DNA from 3 places in the Halomonas sp. PA16-9 genome. Region 2 is predicted to be linked to each of the others. Evidence: predicted binding sites of a transcription regulator. Region 2 holds the regulator's gene; each other region holds the start of a gene.
The links. Region 2 encodes FliA, which starts transcription of late flagellar genes. Its sites were predicted from a motif close to CTAAAGTTNNNNNNNNNNCNGCCGATA; they were not measured.
Positions count from the first base shown of each region.

Region 1: fliD (flagellar filament capping protein FliD) is a predicted target of FliA. The motif match lies at 2,403-2,429, and genes of this name have one in related genera.
Region 3: FDY98_RS04810 (MbtH family protein) is a predicted target of FliA. The motif match lies at 2,395-2,421, and genes of this name have one in related genera.

Region 1 is NZ_CP040452.1:293,450-298,528, reverse strand. It holds gene FDY98_RS17815 (UDP-glucose dehydrogenase family protein) at 1-816, shown strand, start outside; gene fliD (flagellar filament capping protein FliD) at 946-2,307, shown strand; gene fliD (flagellar filament capping protein FliD) at 2,513-3,910, shown strand; partial or broken gene FDY98_RS17800 (flagellin N-terminal helical domain-containing protein) at 4,237-5,079, shown strand, end outside.
Region 2 is NZ_CP040451.1:137,432-142,510, reverse strand. It holds gene FDY98_RS26425 (hypothetical protein) at 1-559, opposite strand, end outside; gene FDY98_RS00665 (OmpA/MotB family protein) at 583-1,170, opposite strand; gene FDY98_RS00660 (motility protein A) at 1,185-2,081, opposite strand; gene FDY98_RS00655 (RNA polymerase sigma factor FliA) at 2,122-2,823, opposite strand; gene FDY98_RS00650 (flagellar protein FlhE) at 2,850-3,281, opposite strand; gene FDY98_RS00645 (hypothetical protein) at 3,307-3,879, opposite strand; gene flhF (flagellar biosynthesis protein FlhF) at 3,876-5,079, opposite strand, start outside.
Region 3 is NZ_CP040451.1:1,030,257-1,035,335, forward strand. It holds gene FDY98_RS04795 (TonB-dependent siderophore receptor) at 1-559, opposite strand, end outside; gene FDY98_RS26970 (TonB-dependent receptor plug domain-containing protein) at 556-1,101, opposite strand; gene FDY98_RS26975 (sigma factor-like helix-turn-helix DNA-binding protein) at 1,568-1,900, shown strand; gene FDY98_RS04805 (FecR/PupR family sigma factor regulator) at 2,011-2,229, shown strand; gene FDY98_RS04810 (MbtH family protein) at 2,486-2,731, shown strand; gene FDY98_RS04815 (thioesterase II family protein) at 2,721-3,461, shown strand; gene FDY98_RS04820 (4'-phosphopantetheinyl transferase family protein) at 3,439-3,993, shown strand; gene FDY98_RS29335 (4'-phosphopantetheinyl transferase family protein) at 3,900-4,250, shown strand; gene FDY98_RS04830 (TauD/TfdA family dioxygenase) at 4,183-5,079, shown strand, end outside.

The DNA.
Region 1 (5,079 bases), on a different replicon from region 2:
ATCGTCGGTACAGAAAGCGAGCGGGTGAAAGCGCATATGCAAGAGTGCTACGCCCCCTACAACCGCAACCACGAAAAGTTGATGTTTATGAGCGTGCGGGCTGCCGAGCTAACCAAATACGCCGCCAATGCCATGCTCGCCACCAAAATCAGCTTTATGAACGAGATCGCCAATCTTGCCGAACGGCTCGAGGTGGATGTCGAAGACGTACGCCGAGGGATTGGCAGCGACCCACGTATTGGCTATCACTTCATCTACCCTGGCTGTGGTTACGGCGGCTCTTGCTTCCCCAAAGATGTCCAGGCATTAGAGCGGGCAGCGCGTCAGCTAGGCTATACGCCGGAACTGCTCAGCGCCGTCGAATCGGTTAATTTGCGTCAAAAGCAAACCCTGTTCACAAAACTGCAAGACAACCTAGGCAGTCTAAGTGGCAAGACTATTGCTGTTTGGGGCTTGGCCTTTAAACCCAACACAGACGATATGCGCGAAGCCCCTAGCCGCACGTTAATGGAAGCACTCTGGCAAGCGGGCGCTAAGGTGCAGGCGTTCGACCCTGAAGCCATGACAGAGTGCCGCCGCATTTATGGCGAGCGGGATGACCTAATGCTGGCAGGAGATCGGATTCAGGCTGTTAAAGGTGCCGATGCTTTGGTTATCTGCACCGAGTGGAAAGAGTTTCGCAGTGTCGATTTTGATTGGCTAGCCGACCAGCTGGCTGAAAAAGTCGTCATTGATGGGCGTAACTTGTACACGCCAAGTGCTGTTGAAGAAGCGGGGCTGCGTTACATAGGGGTGGGGCGGAAAAGCCACGATTAGGCAGCGAGCGAAAAAAAGGTTTAAGTTTAATGTTAAATGGTCGATAGTTATTAACTACTAGGATGATAAATTACTTCACGAGCAGTGTAATCAGTAGCGTGATGACGTTATAAAAGAGGACGGTAAAGTATGGCTTCCATTTCATCACTTGGTATTGGCTCAGGCTTGGATCTCAACGGTTTATTAGATCAGTTGAAAGAGGCCGAGGAAGAGAAGCTTGTGCCGATTCTTGAGCGGCAGGAAACCCAGAAGACCAAGATTTCCGCCTATGGGCAGTTGCAAAGTGCGCTTTCAACGTTTCAAGACGCCGCGGATGCACTGAACGACAGTACGCTTTATGAAAGCCTTTCTACCAACGTAGATGGCGAAGCAATTACGGCCACAGCAGACGGTGAAGCGCAGCCAGGTAGCTATAACGTTACCGTTGACACGCTAGCGACGCGTGGCACGCTTGCCTCAGACGGGGTGGCCGCCGCCGATGAGGCAATTACAGCGGCTGACCAAAAATTAACCTTAAACTTTGCCGATGGCTCCACCCAAGAGATCGATATTGCGTCAGGCAGTACTCTAGAAGATATTCGCGATACGATTAACGCCACTGAAGGTTCGGGCGTTAATGCCACTATCGTGAATGACGGCACCAATTTCCGTCTAGCATTAAGTTCCAGCGAAACCGGCGCAGATGCTTCAATTGATAACTTCAGTTTTGACGGTGCTGCCCCTTTTGCTGCAGATACCGCTAATACGCTGCAAAGTGGTACTGACGCAGCGCTTACCGTTAACGGCATTGATATCACCAGCTCCACTAACCAGGTTGAAGGCGCTATCCAGGGCGTAACGCTGAACCTTCAAGAAGAGGGCGAGAGCACTGTTAAAGTAGAGCAGGATACGCTGAAGGTTCGCGAAGCCGTAACGGGTTTTGTGAATGCTTACAACGATCTTAAAGACAAAATTGGCGATCTAACCAGCTTCAACTCCGAAACTGGCGAGGCCGGTGGGCTGTTGGGTGACAGTACGGTACGTACCGTTGAGTCTCGCTTGCGTAGTGTTCTGGGTGGGGCTGTTGAGGGCGAACTCTCTATCCTTAGTGATATCGGCATTTCGCACAAATACGATACCGGGCTTGGGTATAGCAAGCTTGAAGTCGACGCAGATAAACTAGACGATGCCATCGCCAATAACCAAGATGCGCTTTCAACCTTCTTTGCAGGCGATACGGATGAGGCGGGCATGGCGGGGCAAATTAATACAGCAGTCGAACAATTGCTTAGCTCTAACGGTCGAGTGTCAGGGGCGATTAGCGGGGCGGAAAATCTCAACAAATCGCTCGTAGAGCAATATACCCGTATGGAGCAATCAATTGAGCAGACGATGTCTCGTTATCGCAGCCAGTTTGGTCAACTGGATGGCATGATTGCGCAAATGAACCAGACGAGCAGCTACCTCACTCAGCAGTTCGATGCTCTAGATGCTCAGCTTGGACGTGACTGATACGGCAAGCTAGACATTGATGCACCTAGCGCCTGCGTTAAGCATGCGTTTTCATTGGTAAAAATAAAATAGCTAAGTTAGCGAAAGAAAAAGCGCTAAAGTTGCCCTCTTTTCAGTCGATAAGGTTATTATCATATTTTTTGTGCTAGCACTGTTCTGCAAGCACACTCTACTGGTTTAGCCTTTTGCACTGAGGAACCCCTGCATGGCGACGATAACCTCCCTTGGTGTTGGTTCGGGTCTTGACCTGACTGGACTGCTGGATCAACTACAAGAAGCCGAGCGTGGCAAGCTTGTTCCTATTACCCGCCAAAAAGAACAACAGGCTGAAAAGATCTCCGCCTATGGTCAACTGCAAACCGCGCTTAATGGGTTTCAAGATGCTTTGGCGAAAATTAACGACCCCAAACTCTATCAAAGCCTTTCCGCCAACGTGCGGGGAGATGCGATTAAAGCTACTACCACGGCGGATGCGTTGCCGGGTAGCTACCGTGTGGAAGTCAGACAACTGGCGACTTCAGGCACGCTTGCTTCCGGCCGGGTAAACGAGAAAGATCAGATTCTTGACTTGCAAGGCGCTACTAAGCTCAAGCTAACCTTTGGCAGTGGTGACTCAGTGGATATTGCCATCGCTGCCGATAGCACGCTCAACAGCATTCGTGATGCAATCAACGCCGATAAAGCGTCAGGCGTAAATGCCACCATCATCAATGATGGTTCAGGGTACCGCTTAGCGCTTAGTTCCAAAGCCACGGGTACAGACGCCTCTATTGATAGTTTTAGTTTTGTCGACGCTGCAGGTACTGTCGTAACCGGCCCATTCGCTGAAGCAACAGAGGTAGGTGCCAAGCGCCAGGGGCAAGATGCGGCGCTAACCGTTAATGGTATAGCGATTAGCAGTGCTAAGAACCAAATCGAAGGCGCTATTCAAGGTGTAACGCTCAACCTTACTGAACTGAGTATCGCGGAAGGTGAAACGGCCTCCAGCACGGTAAATATCGAGCGAGATACGCTAAAACAGCGTGAAGCGATTAACGGCTTTGTCAAAGCGTTTAATGATTTAAAAGGCACTATCGGCACATTGACAGCATTTAATGCAGAAAATGATACCGTGGGTAAGCTCTTAGGTGACAGCGCCGTGCGCACCATCGAGACACGCCTGCGTAGCGCACTGACCAGCGGGGTAGAAGGAGGCGAGTTATCCACCCTTAGCCAGCTCGGTATTTCATTACAGCGTGACGGTACGCTAAAAGTGGATGACGCTAAACTTAGCGATCTGGTAGCGAATAACCCACAAGCGCTAAGCGCCTTCTTTGCCGGTGATGCAAGGGAAGGAGGCTTAGCAGGTAAGCTAGGGACATCTATTGAACAGATGCTGGGCGCTAATGGAGTTCTTAAAGGTGCTATTACCGGTGCAGAAAACCGGGTAAAAAGCCTGGACACCCGGTATGAGCGCATGGAAAAAAACATTGAAGGTACTATTGCCCGTTACCGCAGCCAGTTCAGTCAGTTGGATGTGATGGTTGCACAAATGAACAGCATGAGCTCTTACCTCACCCAGCAATTTGATGCATTGGATGCTCAGCTAGGCCGCAAAAAGTAGAGCCATCTCAGCAGGCATTGTCATTGTGGGAAGCAGCTTTAGCTCGCGACGAGTTCTGCTTCCAGCTGGACTGGTGCAATTGTGGGAGGTAGCTTTAGCTCGCGACCAAAGCGCGGTGTCATCGAAACTCAGTAAGCAATCTCATACTCCCCACGGCCACCCCGCCGAAGCATGAAAATCTTCACTATTCAGTTACCAACGTTTACATCTTTTTTTACCACTTCCCCTAAAGAAACCCCTCGCGCTGCCGTTAATTAATACAACGGCACAAACAGTGGCCGAAAGCGGGCCTCAGGGCCAGTGTCCAAAGCAAGGAGAATCACCCCATGTCAGTGATCAATACCAACATCACATCAATGATTGGCCAATCTAACCTGAACAAGAGCCAAAATTCGCTTCAGACAAGCATGGAAAGGCTTTCTTCAGGTCTGCGCATCAACAGCGCCAAGGATGATGCCGCCGGTCAGGCCATCGCCAACCGCATGTCTTCCCAGATCACCGGCCTTGCACAGGCTCAGCGTAACGCCAATGACGGTATCTCAGTGGCGCAAACTGCTGAAGGTGCTCTTAACCAAGTGAACGATAACTTGCAGCGTGTGCGTGAACTGACTGTTCAAGCCAGAACGGAACTAACTCTTCTAATGACTTAGTGTCGATCCAGGCTGAAATTGATCAGCGCCTGACCGAGATTAACCGTATCTCTGAACAGACTGACTTCAACGGCGTTAAAGTACTACAGCAAGACAATAATCTGAATATTCAGGTGGGCGCTAACGATAATGAGTCTATCAGTGTAGGACTCCAAAAGATTGATGCTACCTCATTAGGCTTGAACACATTCACTGTTAGCGGTGATAAAGCTGCAACTCTTGAAGATATGGTCAAGGAGTTTGGTGCTTCGGGTACATCGAACTTCACGGTTGATGTATACGATGCAGCTGGTGCCGTAACTACTGGGTCTGCCGCCGAAGTAGATGTTGTTAGTGGCACTGTTACTGATGGTACTAACCCACTATACGTTAGCCAAACTACTGGTCGTATTACCAGTGCAGCTAGCAATACTGGCGCTACGGGGGCTGCTGGCGATACACAGTCACTTGCTTTCGCCTCTTCTTTTGCTGGTGTGGATCAAGGTGAAAGCAAGACGATTGGTGGAGCAGTTTGGACAC
Region 2 (5,079 bases):
TTTGCGTAAGGCGACAGGGAAGTCGCTTGAGGGAAGCGCTGACCCAACAGCGAAGGCAGCTGGTTGCCAGCGCTTCGGCAACCATTAAACCATGCCAATCACTGTCGAAATGGCACACGGTGACGCGATCATGGCCGGTGAGCTGTTGAATAGCGTTAACCAAGCAGTCGAGCAGCTCTTCCTGGTGGGTTGCGTCGGCTAAATGCATCAGCCGCTCATTGACTGTACCAAGCAGGCGGCGCTTACCTTGGGGGTTGAGTGGCTCAATCTCGACGATGACCTTCCCACCTGCTCGGTAAGCATAGAGCTGAAAACGCATGTAGCTATGCTTGGAACGAATAAACACCAGCGGGCCGGAGAGTTTCTGCTGCCCCTGCAACTCGCGGCGCACCCGCTGGCTTAGCCGTTTTCCTAACACATAGGCAAGAGTGTGCGGCCCATTTTCAGGGCGCTCAATACCGGTCAAGCGGGTTAAGTTGGTGCTACTGGCTTGAATGCGGCGACAATCGGCATCTAAAACCAGCAGAGCTCCAAACGACTGCAACCGCGGGTGGTACATGGACACAAACGTGGCCTCGCAATCTATTCACCCTCGACCTGCTGCCTTAGCAACAACTCTACGCGACGGTTGGCAGCTCGGCCCTCCGCCGTTGCGTTCGGTTCCATGGGTTGGGTGTCGGCATAACCGACGGCCCGCATACGAGAGATATTGAATCCTTGGCGCTCTAAATGCCTCACCACAGCGATAGCCCGCGCTGATGAAAGCTCCCAATTAGAGGGGAAGCGGGCCGTTGAAATAGGCACGCTGTCGGTGTGGCCTTCTACCGAAATCTGACCGTCAAAACGGGTCAGCACATCGATAAGGCTTTCTACCACCTCTTGCCCACGGGAAGTCAGTACAGCTTGACCGCTGGGAAATAAAAGGCTGGTATCAATACGTAACGTGACCCCTTCACTCCCTTGCGAAACACTGACACCGGGGATGTCGAGCCCATCAAACTGCGGCTGAACCCCTGAATGGCGGGGCTGAATACCAGTGGCTAGAGACGCCAGCGGCAATGATGATACAGCGCTAGCCGAGCGCATGAAAGCAGTATCAGCCGCCTCACCGCCTCCCGGCGGTGTCAGTGAAAGCAGCAGCACAAAGAGCGTGATTAGCAGCGTCAGCACATCCAAATAGCTGGTTAGCCAACCCTCGTCACATCGCCTGGCGACGGCGTCATTTCCAGTGCGTGGCGCGTATCACGGTCAAGCATCGGCCTACCCTTCGCCGCCGCACTAACCGACGAATCAGGCCTTGGTTTGACGCTGTTATCACGGATCTCATCGTGATAGTTAGCTACAAACGAGTTGAGGGTCTCTTCAATAAACGACGGCAGGCGGCGCTTGGTAATCAGCGAAATACCTTCCAGCACCATGTTCATGGTAATCAGCCGCTCTTCGGTGCGGCGCTCGAGTTTCACCGCAATCGGCTTAAACACCAAGTTGGCGAGTAAAATGCCGTAGAAGGTGGTGAGCAGGGCCACCGCCATGCGCGGGCCGATCACCTGCAGGTCGCCTGCGTCCATGACTTCCAGCATATTGACCAGCCCCACCAGGGTGCCGATCATGCCAAATGCGGGTGCGTAGGTGGCCATGGTACGGAATATTTGTGCCTCGGCATGCTCACGCGCTTTAAGACGGGCAATGCGCCAACGCAGCATGTCAAAAATTTCATCCTCTTTGGTGTTGGCAATGACCAGTTGGATCCCGGTACGCAAAAACGGGTTTCGGGTATGCTCCAACTCGCGCTCGACAGCACGTACATCGCCCTTAAACCAGAGTCGCGACATATCCACCAATTCGCGGATATCGTCACGCATATAGGTATTTTCGCGCCGGAATACCAAGCCCACCAACCGTACGACGCGGAGCACCTCTTTCAGCGGATAGCTGATAAAGGTTGCCGCTAGGGTACCGGTCACCACAATGGCCAAACCCGGCAAATTGATAAAACTTTCAGGGGACTCTGCGGTGAAAAACAGCACGCTCACCAACAGTAGTATGCTGGCAAATATGCCTATCAGCGTCGAAGGGTTCATCCACGGCTCCTTGCCGGTCACAAGTGAGTAAAAAGAGGTGTTATGCCGAGTCGTGTAAACGCGCGCGTAAGCGGCTGACGGCTTGGCTGTGCAGTTGTGAAACGCGTGACTCCGTGACGCCCAACACAGCCCCTACTTCCTTAAGGTTGAGTTCTTCTTGGTAGTACAGCGCCATTAGCAGCTTTTCACGCTCTGGCAGCGCTTCAATTGCCTCAATCAACGTTTGTCGTTGCTGGCCGTCTAGCAACTGCTCGAACGGTGAATTAGCCAATTCATTATTGCTAGGCTCGCCACCATCGGCCACCAGCTCTTCAAACGGCAACAGTTGACCACTGTTAGTGTCGTTGAGGAGCTGCTGATACTCACTCAACGGCATTTCAAGGTGTTGGGCGATTTCGTTCTCTTCTGGTGCCCGTCCGAGCTGTTGCTCTAATTGACGAACGGCACTGTCAACCGCTCGCGCTGAGCGGCGCACGCTGCGGGGCAACCAGTCGCGGGTACGTAATTCATCCATCATTGCACCGCGAATACGCTGACTGGCAAACGTCGCGAACGTTGCTCCCTGGGTGGCATCGAAGCGCCCCAGTGCTTCCAGCAGCCCTACCATCCCGGCTTGAATAAGGTCGTCGAGCTCAATGCTGGCTGGCAAACGGACCTGAAGCGTCAAGGCCTGACGTCGTACCAGTGGCATGTATTGCGTCAACAGCTCACTCTGTTTGATCCTGCCTTGTGCTGTGTACATCCTCTCGCCTCGCGGCTATCCAGCCTTCACTGATAGTTCACAATCATTTGCAGCCCCTGGACACGAACAGGCCGCTGCCCCGGACGTAAAGCGAAGCGAAAATGCAACGGCGCATCCGCGGCAAACCCCGCCAGGGCAGTGGTAGTCCCCCGCATGCCGGTTAACGCAACGCACTGCTCAGGATGGCACAGCCAAGCGTTTAATAGCGCACCAGGGGGATATTGAAACTGCCAATGAATACGCCCGAGCTGTGCTGACTCCACATTGTTAGCAGCAGCGGGTGGGGTAGCGTTTTGACTAGCACTTGCCCTATCACTCATCGCTACCATCAGACCTGGTATCTGGCTGCTCCAGCTACCGGGTGTCGCCTGAGCGTTTCCCGTTAACCCTGCTAGTAGACACCCTGTCAACAGTACTGGGCTCAGTAGCAGTCTACCTCTTAATAGCCAGCTTAGCATGCTTGGTCTCCTCAGCAGAGTGCGCTCATCGTGCAAGTACCAACAGCTCCATATTTAAGTAGTAATCAGCTGCCTCACGCAAGTTATTGAGCAACCCTTGACGCGGCAAATGCGGCTCGTGGAGCGCCAGCAAACGGCGCGGCCCGCCACGCTCATGTAATTGACGCAAGGTACGGAACATGGAAGCAAAGGTATCGGCATCGCTACTGATCCACAGTGCCCAACGGCTGTATTGATCGCAAAGTTGGGCTAGGTCGGCCGTTTCGGCCATGACGATATGAATATCCCAATCCTCAGGATCACCGGCCCAGCTTCGACCTAACGTCGACCACTGCCCTAATCGTGCTTTAACCTTGTTCACCTGGGCTGCACCACTACCCGGTAGTCCGACCACAATAAGCGGAATTTTGGGCCGGTGCGCTACCACCGTTGCTGGCTCTTCCACCGCTGCAGCTGTCGGCGTTAACAGAGAGGTAGGCTGTTCAGGTTCCGGCACGTGTTCTGCCGCCGCAACATCAACTGTACCCTCAGCTTGCTGCTGTTGGCGCTGCAGGTTTGCCCACTTGCGTAGACCCGATGCTTGATCCTGTTCGCTCACGCCACGCCCTCTCGACTAACACTGCCCATTTGACGAATCGCATCTCGTGCCATAAAGGCGTAGACCAGTGCATCAAGCATGCCGGTATCGCGGCGGCGACGGCTGTTGCCTAATAGGTTGAGCAGATCGCCACGCAGCGTCTGCGCCTCCTCATCATCAGCAACATCGAGATGCCCGGCGACCGATGCCACACCGCTGGCCATCAATAGGCGAACTTCAGCATTAAGATCCCCGCTATCGGCCTCTTTTAACTGCTGCCACGCGCGACGCGTCAAGGCGGCCAAGCCTTCGCTTTGCAGCTGGGTTAACAGCAGTGAGAGCACCTCTGCTCCTAGCCGAGCGGGGGTAAGCCAGTAGCGGCGCGCCACTACTTTGGCGCTTTCCGGATCACGAACTTCACCGAACCAGGCGAGTAGAGCCGTGCCGCTGGCGTCCTCGACTTCGGCGTAGGCAGTCCACAGTTGCACCGATTGGCCACGAAAACGCACGCCCACATGGTGCGTTAGCACACTGTCACTAAATAGCTGGCGGATAGATTGACGTTCGTGGTGAAAGCGTAACCGATGACTGGGGGCCACTTGGCTGACCCAGGTCAAGTGCTCGGCTTCCAGCCACGCTAGTGCATCCGGTTCAGGGAAGCGCGGCAGTAAGTGCACCGCTACGCCGCTCGATGCCGACAACGCGGCTAAGCGTGGCTGCCATCCTGCGGCGTGGCGATGCTGCAGCCAGGGTAGCGCCAGCCAGGCACCATCCGTGTCCAGGCCAATGTCCGGCATTGCCCAGTCGCAGCCGCGCTCATTGCGCCGCGGAAACCACGCCATCCCTAAGGTGGTCTTTGCCGCTGGATAACCGGCAAGTAATGCATCCAAATGCGTTTCCTGCAAACGACTAGGCAGCGAAGCTAGGTTCCAGATCTCTTCTAATTCCGCAAACCCCGTGACGCGTTGGCGCAACCTCGCCAGTAGCGACGACAAACGACGCCCTTGGCCCAGGACATCCCGCGACCAGCGCGGCATTCCCATCGGCGCATCGGCACTTTGCACCCGTTCACGTTGAGGTGTCGCGGTACTCAGCGCTTGATCCACTAGCGCATCGGGGGCGGCAAGGGCCATATCTTCGGGCACCTGCTGGCCATTAGAACCAAACAGGACGCGCATCCCGTGACGCATAATAATATCTAACACTGGAGCCAGACGTCCC
Region 3 (5,079 bases), 890 kb from region 2:
CACGCCGATCATGGGCGGTTCTGGAAAAAAGTCGCCCAGCGGAGCTTTGAGGCTGCTGAGAAATGCCGACGTTGTCGAAGTTTCTATCCGAGTGGAAGCTGCGCAAATTGTGGCGCAGCTTCAGGCGATTGGAAAAATCGTGCTCGAACAGATAACCAAGTGAGTAGCTTTCGTTATCGTAGTCATCGAAGCCGGGTTCACCAACGAACCGATCCCGCGGTATATCGCCATTGGGATTGGCAAGAATAGTGCCGCTGGCAGGCAGCCCATAGATATAAGTCGTCTCGTCCCGCTGATACTCACTGAGTAGGGTGAGGGAGGTATTCTCATTCGGCTGCCACTTTAAGGCAGGTGCGATGTAGGTGCGATCATCTGGCACATGGTCGACAAAGGTGTTGCTATCGCGGCGAAGCATGGTTAAACGGTAGGAAAACTCACCATCTTCATCCAGGGAGTCAGAGAAGTCCGCAGAGACCTGGCGTCGATCAAAACTGCCTACCTGGAAATTAACTTCTCGCAGGGGGGCGCTGGTAGGGCGCTTACTGACCGCATTGATCAAGCCCCGGGAGACGCCACACCATAGAGAATTGACGATGGCCCCTTGAGTACCTCCAGTCTCTCCAGGCCATAGAGCTCCTGCTGGGCATCGAATATGTTGACCTGATACTTGCTGCCATCCCGGTAACTGTTATACACACTGAAACCGCGAATCATCATGCTGTCGTGGGTTGTATCAGCACCTCCTCCGCCATAAGCGCTTGATACGCCCGCTGTGTAGCCCAGCGCCTGGTTGACGTTCCGTGCGCCATAGTTGCGAAACTCCTGGCTACCAATGACGGAAATCGATTGCGGTGTTTCAATGATAGGCGTATCGGTTTTGGTGCCGGTTGCGCTGCGGGTGGCGGCAATACCCAGCACAGGCCCTGTAGCTTCTTCATAAAGACGACTTTCCGTGACTTGCAGTGTGGGTAGCGCGGTGGAGGTTTCACTACCTGAAGATGCCCTCTGTTCGGCCTGCTGAGCAAACACAGCCCGTGTGTTGCAGACAGCCACTGCAACGGCAGCCGTTAGCCACCGCTTGCGGAAAGTAGGTTGGTTCAAGAATATTCTCCTTGCATAGAGTTCGTTTTAATTCTTAATGTTAATCATTATTGTTTATATTATGAATGTCTTTTATGCAGTGTCAACGCTGCTTAATGAACTTGGGCAAGTCTGCCCAAGCAGGTGAAGGTTGTGGCTTCTAAAAATAACGTCAACAAGCATATCGTTATAAAAAGTGAGTTAGCTCTCACCAGTTGACTTGTCAGGCTCTAACGCAAATAATAATTATTGCCATTTATTCCGTGGTGTTAATCAAGGCAGGAGGCCGAGCTGTGGATACCCAGACCTGGAGCGCTGAGTTAGAAGATATCTTCGTTAATCAGCGGCCCCGGCTCTGCTGTGTCGCCGCAAGAGTATTGGGCAATGCTGATCAAGCCGATGATGTCGTGCAGGACGCCTATCTAAAAATTTCGGAAGCAACCACGCTTTTTGAGGTGAAGCAGCCTATATCTTACGTGTCACGTGTGTGCGCAACCTCGCCATTGACCGCTGCCGCCGTTCGGCGTTTGAGTCAACTTTGTTTGCAAAAGAAGAGGAGGGGGATACCACCTCTTACGCGTCACACTCTCCAGAGGTGATCGCGATTGACCGCCAGGCCTTGGCACAGGTGGTGGACGCGTTGGACGAGCTGCCCGAGCGTACGCGGCGCGCTTTTGAGCTCTATCGTTCGGGAAGTCATACGCAGCGGGAAGTGGCCCACTTGTTAGGTATTTCCACCACGTTAGTTAATTTTATGATTCGCGATGCATTGACTCATTGCCGCCAGTCGCTACAAGGCCAGATGTTGCCAGATCGGTAAGCCCACGTTCCGTCCCTTCTTTGTTGTCGCTTTGTTACACTGTCAGCAAATAGCGTTGATAATATTACACGCTTCCCGAGACAGTGTTCAGCAGGCAGCAGTAGCGAGGTTTGACAGTAACGATGGATAACGACAGCGGCGATGATGCCGTTTGGCAAACGGCGCTAGACTGGCTGATGCGCGAGCATGAAAAGACGTTGAGCGACGCTGATCGCGAGGCGCTTCATGCGTGGTTAGCGGCTTCTTCTCAGCACCGCCGTGTATTTCGTGAAGCCGAACAGCTATGGCTGCTAACGGGGATGATTCCAAGTGGTGATGAGCGCAACTGATCAGTCACTGTTTTTTTTACTCTCCTCCTTCGGTTGTCAGGCTAACTAAATGGTCGCGAGCTAAAGCTGCCTCCTACTGGTGCAATTCTTAGTCTGGCAAAGGTAATTCTATGCCTACGCCCTAGCGGCCCCTCCCCTTATTTTTTCTATTTTCCTACCCCAACATTAAATTTTCTGACGCCTCACTCGTCATTGAGTAATGAGAAGTAATTGCGTTTTATTTTCTCATTCCTTTGGCAACGATGAGGTTAGTCCCATGACAAGCTGTTTTGATCGTGAAGATGGTGTCTTCCGCGTATTAGTCAACCACGAAGAGCAGTACTCCCTCTGGCCAGAATGGAAAGCGATTCCCGCTGGCTGGACCGATACCGGCGTACTCGGCGATAAGCCAACCTGCCTCGACTACGTCGAAAAGACCTGGACTGATATGCGGCCATTGTCGCTGCGCCAGTGGATGGATGAGCAGGCTAACGCTGAGGCGGAGCAGGTGGATGCAGGTTAAGCGTTTAAGGCTGCTCTGCCTGCCCTGTGCCGGGGCTAGCGCCACTATGTATTTGCGCTGGAAGCGTCAGTTGCCCGCCTGGATCGAGGTATATCCCGTCGAGCTGCCTGGGCGTGGTGAACGCCTGGGTGAGTCGCTCATCGATGACTTCGAGACCCAGGTCGTGCGCCTGTGCGAAGAGCAAGCAACGCGGATGCGTGGAGACTTTGTCCTGTTCGGTCACAGCATGGGGGCGTTGTTGGCCTACGGCATGGCAGCTCGCTTGCGCGATGTAGGGCGACCTCAGCCGCGGATGCTGTTCGCCTCAGGCAGCGCGGCGCCCTCAATGCGCGACTCAGACCGCTTGGCGGGCCTTGATAACGACAAAGCCCTGATTGCGGATCTTCGCCAACAGGGCGGCACCCCAGAGGAAGTGTTCGAAAGCCCGGAACTGCTGCGCCTTACCCTCGATATCTTGATGGCGGACTATAGCCTCTGCCGCAGTTTCCGCTATCGCGGCGGGTCGCCGCTTGGTTATCCCTTACAGGTACTCGCAGGGCGCGATGACGATATCGAAAGAGAGCGTTTAGAAGCGTGGCAGCGAGAAGCGGGCGGGGCATTCTCGTTGGACTGGTTCGAAGGAGGGCACTTCTTTATTCGCCAGCAGCAAGCACAAGTGCTGGAGACTATCGAACGGGCGCTAACTCGACGGCTTGAGGAGGTGCCCCATGCAGCGCCTGCAGTTAGCTGAAGGGGCTCCTGAGGGGCTTGAAGTCTGGCGCTTATCGCTCGACCTGAACGCCCCGGTGGCTGACGAAGATGATCGGTTGCTGAGTCGAGCCGAGTGGCAGCGCGCCCAGCGGCTTCGCCATCACGCTGATGTCGTACGCGCTGTGGCGACACGCGCTGCCCTACGGCGACTGCTATCAGCGCGCACCGGCGTGGCGCCTGAAAAGTTGGTGTTCACTCAGAACGCTTACGGCAAACCAGCGTTGGAAAACGCTGATGGGCCTGCTTTCAATGTCTCCCACTCTGGCCATGTCGCCCTGATCGCGCTTGCTCCCGGCGGCGCGGTGGGGGTCGATATTGAGCGCTGCCGACCCGAGGCCGAGCTGGCGCCGCTGCAAGGGCTGGTGCTATCGCCAAGTGAGCAGCTCGCCACGCACGCGACGGCTTCGCACTGCCCTTTATGGAGCGCTGGGTGGTTAAAGAGGCGGTGCTCAAAGCCTTGGGCCTGGGCATCGCTGATCATTTGCAGGCGCTCTCGATCACTTCCTCTTTAGGGCCGCCAGGCACCTATCACCTTGAGCACTCGCTTCCCGTTTCATCACCTTTGCAAGCATGGCCGCTGCCAGCGCCGAGTGGCTATGCCGCTGCCCTGAGTTATGTCGAATCAAGCTATGTCGATTCAGGCTATTCACACACAAACGCCCAGGGTAAACGCTACTCAACGAATTTTCAGGAGTTCAATAATGGACAGCCAAAGCGCAACACCAACGCAACAAACCAACACCATATCCAAACGTCAGGGGCCTGCTGATTCGGAGCTGCCCATTATGATTTCCCCCACCTATCCAGGGCAGCCGCTGCTGGAAGCCTTTGGCGAGTTGCGTGCTGATATTGAGACGCTGGTGGCCAGAGTCGGTGGGGTGTTGCTAAGAGGCTTCGATGTTCCCTCCGTGGACGATTTTCAGCAGTTTGCTGCCGCCTTTGGTCATCCTCTGCTGAGTTATGAGTTCGCCTCAACACCGCGTTCAGCGGTTTCGTCGGGCATTTATACCTCGACCGAGTACCCCGCTCATCAACATATTCCCCTCCACAATGAGCAGGCCTACACCCGCGAGTGGCCGATGAAAATCTGGTTCCACTGTGTCACCGCTTCCCCCGAAGGGGGAGAGACGCCGATAGCCGATAGCCGCGCTATTTACCGCCGTATGCCTGCAGAGATCCGCGAGCGCTTTGCCCCCGGCATTCTCTACGTACGCAACTACGGCGATTTCGACATGCCTTGGCAAAAGGTGTTTAACACCGAAGACCGTGCCGAGGTGGAGGCATTCTGCCAGCGCGCGGGGATTCGTTGTGAGTGGAAGCCTGATGGCGACCTGCGTACTACCCAGTTATGCCAAAGCATAGAGACTCACCCTGTCACCGGTGAGCAGGTGTGGTTTAACCAGGGCCATCTTTTCCATGTCTCCAACCTGCAGCCAGAGGTGCGAGAGTCGCTGGAAGAGCTGCTCGACCCCGAAGACATGCCGCGTAACGTCTTCTTTGCCGATGGTAGCCCCATTGACGATGCCATCTTCGATGAGATCCGCGGCGTACTGGCCGACGAAACGGTGATGTTCCCCTGGCAGGCAGGCGATGTGCTG